Regions from separate parts of the Bradyrhizobium sp. Leaf396 genome, predicted to be linked through region 1. Evidence: riboswitches for the same ligand, from Rfam matches in the RefSeq annotation. Region 1 holds a riboswitch; each other region holds the start of a gene.
What was found. Region 1 has a riboswitch for cobalamin ahead of ASG57_RS27640 (ABC transporter substrate-binding protein). Riboswitches for the same ligand answer to the same signal wherever they lie in the genome.
Positions count from the first base shown of each region.

Region 2: another riboswitch for cobalamin. It lies ahead of ASG57_RS20210 (TonB-dependent receptor); the one in region 1 lies ahead of ASG57_RS27640 (ABC transporter substrate-binding protein).
Region 3: another riboswitch for cobalamin. It lies ahead of ASG57_RS17190 (TonB-dependent receptor); the one in region 1 lies ahead of ASG57_RS27640 (ABC transporter substrate-binding protein).

Region 1 covers NZ_LMQJ01000045.1:37,595-40,869, forward strand. Annotated here, with positions in the region: gene ASG57_RS27635 (ABC transporter permease) at 1-232, opposite strand, end outside; gene ASG57_RS27640 (ABC transporter substrate-binding protein) at 250-1,851, opposite strand; cobalamin riboswitch at 2,016-2,209, opposite strand; gene ASG57_RS27645 (histidine phosphatase family protein) at 2,282-2,854, shown strand; gene cobT (nicotinate-nucleotide--dimethylbenzimidazole phosphoribosyltransferase) at 2,847-3,275, opposite strand, start outside.
Region 2 covers NZ_LMQJ01000023.1:9,185-12,459, reverse strand. Annotated here, with positions in the region: gene ASG57_RS20215 (TonB-dependent siderophore receptor) at 1-980, opposite strand, end outside; cobalamin riboswitch at 1,155-1,352, shown strand; gene ASG57_RS20210 (TonB-dependent receptor) at 1,689-3,275, shown strand, end outside.
Region 3 covers NZ_LMQJ01000015.1:99,768-103,042, reverse strand. Annotated here, with positions in the region: gene ASG57_RS17190 (TonB-dependent receptor) at 1-1,515, opposite strand, end outside; cobalamin riboswitch at 1,695-1,889, opposite strand; gene ASG57_RS17185 (alpha/beta hydrolase family protein) at 2,326-3,275, shown strand, end outside.

The sequences.
Region 1 (3,275 bases):
CGAGATCGCCGTGCAGGATGCGCCAGACCCAGCCTCCGAACTGGACCAGGAAGGGCCGGTCGAGGCCGAGGCTCTGCCGGATGCGCTCCACATCCTCCGGGCTCGCCTGGTCGCCCGCGATCACCACGGCCGGATCTCCCGGCGCGATGTAGAGCAGGCTGAACACGAACAGCGCAACGATCGCCATCACCGGCAGGGTCGCGACGATGCGGCGGAGGATGTAGGAGAGCATCTGGCTTCAGCGCACGGTCATGCGGACTTCGACACGCCCCAGAAGAACGGCAGCGGCCCCTTGGCGATGCCGGAGACGTTCTTGCGCCACGCGGTGTAGCTCAGGAAGAAGCCCGTCGGCGCGTAGACGACGTCATCGAGCGCCGCCTTGTTGAGACGACCGATGGCAGCCTTCTCCTCGTCGAGGTTCTTGGCCTCGAACCATGATGCGACCTCCTTCTCGGTGCCGGGGCTGTTCGGCCATCCGAACCAGGCCTTGTCGCCGTTGGCGCGAATGGCGGTGTACGGCGCCGGATTGATGCAGTCGGCGCCCGCATGCCAGGTGTGGAACATGTTCCAGCCGCCCTGACCTGGCGGCGTCTTCTGCGCGCGGCGGGAGCCGACCGTGCCCCAATCGGTGGCGACGAAGTCGACGTTCATGCCGATCTTCTTGAGGAGGTCGGCGGTCACGTCGCCCTGCGCCTTGGTGATCGGCTGGTCCTGCGCCACGAGGCACGTCACCGGCTGCCCGGAATAGCCGCTCTCGGCGAGCAGCTTCTTGGCGGCATCGAAGTCGCGCTTGCCCTTCAGTATCTCGCCACCCGCTTCGCTGTACAGCGGCGTACCCGGCGTGAAAAAGCCGGGCAGCGGCTTCCAGAGCGCAGTGTCGTCGCCGACGATGGCACGCATGTAGTCTTCCTGGCTGAGCGCCATCAGAACCGCACGCCGCGCCCGCACGTCGTTGAAGGGTGCGAACAGATGGTTCATGCGGAACGAGCCGATATTGCCGAGAGGATCGCCGATATCGACGCTGATGTTCTTGTTCTTCTTCAGGACCGGCACAAGATCGGCGATCGGGCTTTCCCACCAATCGACTTCGCCGTTCTGCAAGGCGGCGGCCGCCGTGGCCGGGTCCGGCATCACGATCCATTCCACGCGATCGACCAGGATCTGCTTGCCGCCCGCGAGCCAGGATGCCTTCTCCTGCCGCGGCACATAGTCGGTGAACTTCTCGAACACCGCCTTCGCGCCCGGCACCCACTCGCCCTTGGCGAACTTCATCGGCCCGGAGCCGACATATTCGGTGATCTGCTTGAATGGATCGGTCTGCGCGATGCGCTCGGGCATGATGAACGAGCACGGCGAGTTGTTCTTCGCCAGCGCGTAAAGCATCTTCGGGAAGGGCTGCTTCAGGACCCATTTGAAAGTGCGGTCGTCGACGGCGGTGAGTTCCTGCTGCAGAGCCTTGATCATCAGCCCCATCGGATCGCGGGCCGCCCAGCGACTGAGGCTCGCGACAACATCCTTGCTCAGCACCGGCTCGCCGTCATGAAACTTGAGCCCGGGACGCAGCTTGAAGGTCCACGTCGTGCCGTCGTCCGTCACCTCCTCGGATTCCACCATCTGGCGCTGCGGCTGGAGCGAGGAATCGATGCCGTAGAGCGTGTCCCAGACCATCGCGGCCGCATTGCGCACAACATATTGCGTGCCCCAGATCGGGTCGAAATTGGCAAGATTGGCCTGCGGGACGAAGCGCAAGGTCCGGGCGGATGCGCCTTGCGCGATCGCCGGTGCCGAGAGGCCGGTCAATGCGAGACCGCCTGCGCCGGCCAGCCCCTTCAATACGGTCCTGCGATCCATGAAGTCCTCCCAGTCGTGACGTGATGCCGGCCAACTTTTGGCCAAGAGCGGGTGAAGCCAGAGCCCATTGGCTTGCAAATGGTATGCCACTAACCGACCTTCGCTCGGGGGATCTCACCCCACCCCGCTGTGGCCTTTCAGGAGACCCCGACCGACATCTTCACGTGCGACCGCGGATGACGGCAGGTCTCCCGGCTCGCGGATCATCACCGCTTCGTCGCCGTCCCGGAACGAGGACCCACCGGCTTGTGACGAAGGATTCTCCGCTCACAGTTGCGGGGCGGCCGCGGCATTGGGGACAAGGCACCGCATTCCCTTTTCATTCCCTCTCGGGAAAACCGTCGCGAGCATCTAGGATGACCATCAAGACAGAGGCAATGTATCGCATGCGACGCTATTGCCACGGCGACCAACTTCTTTGGAGATGAGCATGGAAGGCGAGACCTTCCTCTGGCTGATACGGCATGCGGTCGTCGAGGGCCTGGCCGGGACGATCCATGCTGCCGATGCGCGGGCCGATCTCGGCGACCACGCAAAGTTGGCGGCGCTGCGACACCGCTTGCCGCGGGACGGCACCAGCTATGCCAGCCCGTCGCGACGCACGGTCGAGACGGCGCGCGCACTGGGACTCGAACCGGCGCTGGTCAGCGAGTTCCGCGAGCAGGATTTCGGCGACTGGACCGGCCATCGGCATGACGAACTCGCGGCGAGCGGTGGCGAGACTTACGCGCGGTTCTGGCGCGACCCGGCGCGCGGGCGGCCGCCCAACGGCGAGAGCTTTGCGGATCAAGTCGCGCGCGTCCGGTCAGGCCTGGCAAGGATTGACGCAGGCTCCGCAACGCTGGTCGTGCATTCCGGCACGATCCGCGCGGTGCTGTGCATCGCGCTCGATCTCACACCGGACGCCGCGCTGCGCTTCGTGATCGATCCGTTGTCGCTCACCCGGATCGACCGGCTCGCACGCGGCTGGCGCGTCGTCTGCGTCAATCAGCAGGTCAGCTAGGCCTGTCAGGCACGTTGGCCTGCGCGAACGTCGCCATATCGTTGTGAAGTGCGCAGGCCGAGCGGACCAGCGGCAACGCGATGGCCGCACCCGATCCCTCGCCCAGCCTGAGATCGAGGCTGATCAGCGGCTGCACGTTCAGGGCGCGCAGCACCAGCCGATGTCCCTGCTCCGCCGATTGGTGCGACGGCAACAGGAACGGCTGGCATGACGGATTGAGGCGCGCCGCCGCCAGCGCTGCGACGGATACGATGAAGCCGTCGATCAATACAGGAATGCGGGCTTGCGCAGCCGCAATGGTCGCGCCTGCGATCGCTGCGATCTCCAGGCCGCCGACGGCGCACAGGATCTCCTCGGCCGAGCCTCCCGCGAGCCCGTGGCGTGCAATTGCTGCATCGATCACCCGCGCCTTGCGCGCGCG
Region 2 (3,275 bases), on a different contig from region 1:
ACCGGAATGCGGCCGTTCGGATTCGGTAAAAGCGTGCCGTAGGCCGGCAGATACTGGTGGACTTGGCCGTCGAGGCGGTCCCGCTGTGCGCTGGCCAGCACCGTCAAGCTGGTATCGGTGGTCGGCTGCCAGGTGAAGCTCGGCGCGAGGAAATAGCGCTGCTCCTTGTTCATGTCGACAAACGTATCGCTGTCGCGCGCCAGGCCCACGATGCGATAGAGAAACTCGCGATTCTGGTCGATCGGACCGGAGAAATCGAAGGCTCCCTGAATTCGATTGAAGCTGCCGGTTTGTACCTCAACCTCGTTACGCTGTTCGATGGTGGGACGCTTGCTCACCATATTGAGAATGCCCCCGGGGGAAGCTTGGCCGTAGATTCCGGAAGACGGTCCCTTGAGAATTTCGATTCGCTCGAGTCCCCATGGCTCTGTGCGAGGTTGAGCGAACTGAATGGTCGAGTCGTAGGGCAGACGCAGGCCGTCGAGATAGCGCGGTGCGATGAAGCCCCGAACCCTGACCTCCGTGTCGAATACCGACGCTGCGCCGTACAACTGGCCTTGCGTGCCCGACACATACCGAATTGCCTCGCCCACATTCTGCGCCCCTTGGAGCTCGATCTGCTGCCGTGGCACGACATTGATCGATTGAGGCGTTTCAAGAATAGGCGTGTCCGTCTTAGTTCCGGTTGCACTCTGCCGTGCAACAATTCCGTTAACGGGGCCATTGGCTCGCTCGGAGCCCACGCCCCTTGACCCGGCTTCTGGAGGAGCGGCCGACCGTTGTGCAGCGATGGCGGGGCGACGGGTCGCTCCGACACGCGCGGCTCTGCGGGCTGGCTGCGCCGGCCTTACCGCCGGCTTTGGCGCATCCACGGTTACTGGCGGCAATGTTTGCTGTTGCGCCAATGCTATTGACGGCCATTCAAGAAGAAGGATTGCAGTACTCGCCGCGCTCAACAAAGCCGCACGAGATGCCGTCACTCCAAATGATCTCACCCTCGCCCCCGAAAATGTACTGTTAGTCGTTACTGCTAGATGAGTGACCGAAGGCATGTCGCGATGTCATCTAGAATAGATTTAAGGAGAGGCTTTCGCAGCTGGCTGTGTTATTTGAAGCACGGCGCAGCCTTCCAGTTGACAGTGTCTTGCATATAAAACTAATGTGATCGCGACGGTTCTCCTTCGGGAGACAATAGGGAATACGGTGCGGGGGATGACCCCCCAGGCCGTGGCTGCCCCCGCAACTGTAAGCGGTGAGCCTTCGCCAAATTGCCACTGAGCCTGCGGGCTTGGGAAGGCGGCGACAGGCAACGACCCGCGAGCCAGGAGACCTGCCGTCAGTCGTGGTCACACGCGAGCACATTGGGCGGGGTGTCCTGGTGAGTGTTGAGCTGCCGACCTCTTGAGGCAGCGGCCAAGCTGCGTTCGCGGTGACGTGCCACGTTATCGCGAGTCTTATTGATGACCTCCCGTACAAGCGTCTTCCTACGGCGTCGCCGCGCATTGCTCCGTTCAGCTGCAATCTCCTGCCTTGTGGTATCGACCGATGGCTGGGCACAGGGCTCCGCAGAGCGGGTCCAGACGCTCGACCCCGTGGTGGTGCAGCCGCCAGCAACGCCGCCGAATGCCCGCAGCACCCGACGCAGTTCTGCTGCTGCTCGTGCCGCGCATTCACGCCAGCAGCGTGACATGGCCGCCAGAACTGGCACTCAGGTTGCCGCACCGACCGGTCCCGTGTTCGCCGCACCGACGCTCAACCTCACCGGCGCAAGCACGGCCGGCAGCCGCCTCGGCCTGACGCGGCTGCAGACCCCGGCCAGTGTGGAGGTGATCTCCGCTGAAACCATTTCCGAGCGCGGCCAGCAGAACATCCTCGACGCGGTGACGCAGAACGCCACCGGTTTCACGGCGAGCCCGGCGCCGGGCAATGGCGGCGTCTCGTTCAATACCCGCGGCTTCACGGGCCTGGGCTCCGTCATGACGCTCTATGACGGCACTCAGCTCTATATCGGCGCCGGCACGGTGACCTTTCCGTTCGACACATGGTCGACCGAGCGTATCGAGGTGCTGCGCGGCCCTGCGTCGGTGATGTATGGCGCGGGTGCGGTCGGCGGCGCCATCAACATCGTGTCGAAACTGCCGTCGTGGATCCCTCGCAACCAGGCCGAGATCTCGCTGGACAGCAACATGACACGGCGAATTGCCGTCGACAGCGGCGGTCCGATCAACAAGGACGTCGCCTATCGCATCACCGCCACCGGCAACATGTCGGACGGCTGGATCGATCGCGACGACACCTCGAACGTCGCGCTTCATGCCGTGGTTCAGGTCAAGCAGAACGAGGACGTCACCTGGACGCTGTCCACGGATTACGGCGACCGCCACCCGTCACGTTATTTCGGTACGCCGCTGATCAACGGCAGGCTCGAAGATTCGCTACGCTTCAAGAACTACAACGTCAGCGACAGCCACATCCGCTACCAGGACAGCTGGAATCAGGTGAAGACCGACTGGCAGGTCGCCGATGGAGTTTCGGTCCACAACACGCTCTACTATTTGAATTCCAAGCGTCACTGGAAGAATGTCGAGAGCTACGTCTATAACCCCGCCACCGGCCTCATCGACCGCAGCGACTACATCGAGATTTTTCACGACCAGCAGCAGGTCGGCAATCGCATGGATGCGAAGTTCCGCGGACATGTCCTCGGGATGGCCAACGAGTTCCTGGCAGGCTTTGACGTCAACAGCATCAATTTCACCCATACCAACAATTCGCCCTATGGCGGCTCGTCAGCCGTCAACCCGTACGACGTCGTTCCAGGCGTGTTCAACAGCCCGAACCCTACGACTCCCGGCTTCGGCAGCGTGACCAACCAGTACGCGCTGTTTGCCGAGAACAGGCTGTCGGTCACCGAGCAGCTCTCCCTGATTGCCGGCATCCGTCAGGATGAGCCGACGGTCACGCGCACCGACTATCGGGTACCCGCCAACAGTTTCGAAAAATCGTTCTCATCGACCACCTGGCGCGCGGGTGCGGTCTATACGCCCGTCAAGGATCTTGCCTTCTATGGCCAGTATTCCACCGCGGTCGATCCGGTCGGGGGGATCATCTCGCTCTCGTCCGCCAACAGGAATTTCGACCTCGCCACCGGAAAACAGATCGAGATCGGCGTGAAGCAATCGTTCTGGGGCGGCCGCGGCGAATGGACCTTGGCCGGCTACGAGATCGTGAAGAACAACCTGCTGGCGCGCGATCCCAATATTCCTACCCTGACG
Region 3 (3,275 bases), on a different contig from region 1:
CACCGGAGTGTAGACCGCACCGGCGCGCCATGTCGTCGAGGAGAACGACTTCTCGAAGCTGTTTGCGGGCACGACATAGTCGGTGCGCGTGATGGTCGGTTGATCCTGGCGGACGCCGGCAATCAAGGAGAACTGCTCGGTCACCGACAGCCTGTTTTCGGCAAACAGCGCATATTGGTTCGTCACGCTGCCGTAACCGGGAATCGTGGCGTTCGGACTGCTGAACGAGCCTGGGCTAAAGACGTAGGGGTTGACGGACGAAGCGCCGCCATAAGGAGAGTTGTTGGTGTGCGTGAAATTGATGCTGTTGACGTCGAAGCCCGCCAGGAATTCGTTGGCCATGCCAAGCACATGCCCGCGGAATTTCGTATCCATGCGATTGCCGACCTGCTGCTGATCGTGAAAGATCTCGATATAGCTGGCTCGGTCGATCAGGCCGGTGGCAGGGTTGTAGGCGTAGCTTTCGACGTCCTTCCAGTGCCGCTTGGAGTTCAAGTAGTAGAGAGTGTTCTGGATCGAGATGCCGTCGGCGGCTTGCCAGTCGGTCTTCACCTGGTTCCAGCTATCCTGGTAGCGGATGTGGCTGTCGCTGACGTTGTAGTTCTTGAAGCGAAGCGCTTCTTCGAGCTTGCCGTTGATCAACGGCGTGCCGAAGTACCGCGATGGATGGCGATCACCGTAGTCCGTGGACAGCGTCCAGGTGACGTCTTCGTTCTGCCGGACCTGGACCGCGGCATGAAGTGCAACGTTTGATGTGTTGTCGCGATCGACCCAGCCGTCCGACATGTTGCCGATGGCGGTGATCCGATAGGCGACGTTCTTGCTCACGGGACCGCCGCTGTCCACGGCAATCCGCCGCGTCATGTTGCTGTCCAGCGAGACCTCCGCCTCGTTGCGAGGGACCCACAAGGGCAGTTTCGAAACAATGTTGATGGCGCCGCCGACCGCACCTGCGCCGTACATCACCGACGCAGGGCCGCGTAGCACCTCGATGCGCTCGGTCGACCATGTGTCGAACGGAAAGGTCACCGTTCCCGCGCCGATATAGAGCTGTGTGCCGTCATAGAGCGTCATGACGGAGCCAAGGCCCGTGAAGCCGCGGGTGTTGAAGGAGACGCCGCCATTGCCCGGTGCCGGGCTCGCAGTGAAGCCGGTGGCGTTCTGCGTCACCGCGTCGAGAACGTTCTGCTGGCCGCGTTCGGAAAGCGTCTCGGCCGAAATCACCTCCACGCTGGCCGGCGTCTGCAATCGCGTCAGGCCCAGCCGGCTGCCGGCCGTGCTCGCGCCGGTGAGATTGAGCGTCGGTGCGGCGAATGCCGATCCCGCCGGGCTGGCTGTCGGAGCACGCGTTTCGGCGGCAGCCAGGTTTCGCTGTTGTCGTGAGCGCGCGAGACGCGCAGCCTCGCTGCGTCGGGTACTCCTGACATTCGGTGGCTTCGCCGATGGTGCCACCACGACCGGATCGAGCGTCTGGGCCGGGCCTGCGGATTGTGCCCAGCCATCGGTCGAAACCATGAGGCAGGAGAAAGCCGCTAAACAGAGCAACGCCCGCCGATGTCGTGGCGCAAATATTGTGCGGGAGGTCATCAATGGACTCGCGATAACGTGGCACGTCACCGCGAACGCAGCTTGGCCGCTGCCTCAAGAGCAAGGCAGCTCAACACTCACCAGGACACCCCGCCCAATGTGCTCGCGTGTGACCACGACTGACGGCAGGTCTCCTGGCTCGCGGGTCGCTGCCTTGCGCCGCCTTCCCAAGCTCGCGAGCTCAGTGGCGTTTGGCGAAGGCTCGCCGCTTACAGTTGCGGGGGCAGCCACGGCGTTGGGGAAATCCCGCACCGTATTCCCTATTGATCTCCCGAAGGAGAACCGTCGCAGTCACCCTAGTTTTATTTTCAAAGGGCTGTCAACTGGCTGTTCCCGACACGGTTCAGCGCGTCGCACCTTCATCGGCGACGCACGGATCGTCCACCGGGCGGTGTCGGGCGAAACACGAATCCGCTCTCAACTCTCCCCCCGAACATTATTCCATTCTACCTAATTCGGATCCAGCGTATTCGGCCAAGGGGGCGGTCGTACGTCGTCACGAGCGCTGGCTTGGTCGCGGTGGACGCGGCGGCATTGACGGCGGTTTGTTGCGTGCAAGGCGAGAGCGCGCTCGGATCGCGAGGGCGGACGGCGCCCATATCCGGCGAAGCCTCTTGGCGAAGCCGATAGCCTGCGTACGGCGAAACCGGCGGATTCCCAACGGCACAAGGCGTTGCGAAACACAATCTCAACGCAAATTGTCTAGGACCGGCCCATCCTCTCTCAATGGGTCCCTGCATGGCATTGCTCCCGCGCTTCTTCCTTCTCGTTCTGCTTCACGTCATCACCATTTGGCCGGCGGCGGCACAGGATGGTGAGCCCGTCAGATTGTCTGCTGCGATACAGTATCAGTTCATTGCGCGCTGGGATGTCGATCGGCTGAACAGGATTTTGCAAGCCGATACGCCCGCCTTCGCCGGTATCACCGTAACCTACAGTCCGGCGCGCAATCCCGTCCGGCTCTATCGCGTGACCTATTCGTCGGTGGTGCCCGAGCGCGGCAACAAGCCGACGGTCGCATCCGGACTGATTGCGATCCCGGAAGGACAGGCCACGTCGTTTCCGCTGTTGTCCTACGAGCACGGCACGGTCTACGGCAAGCAGCAGGTGCCTTCATTTCCCGACCAGTCACCCGAAACCCAGCTGATGATCGCGCAGTTCGCGGGGCAGGGATATGTCGTGATCGGAGCCGACTATTTCGGGATGGGCACGTCGGCAGAGACGGAAGGCTACATGGTGAAGGGAAGCCACCAGCAGGCGACCTACGACATGCTCGTGGCCAGCCGCGCCGTGTTGGATCATCTCAAACTCGCCACGACCAAGCTGTTTCTCGCCGGCTGGTCGCAGGGCGGATTCGTCACCATGGCGATGCTGGAGAAGCTCGAGCAAGCCGGCATCAAGGTTGACGCCGCGGCGACCGCCAGCGCGCCGGTCGACGTATTCGTGGCGCTGAACGGCTTTCTCAATTTTCCCCGCAAGAACGATGCGAGCTGGGTCAACTCGCTGTTCATCCTGTCGGCGTTCTCGTTCGAAAACTATTATGGCGTGCCCGGGCTGGCCCGCTCGCTGATCGCGGATGCCTATTACGACGTGGCACGCAAGGCTTATTTGCGTGAACCCTACGACGCCGCCGCCGTGCCGACGGACCTGCACAAGCTGCTCCGTCCCGACTATTTCGATCCGCAGTT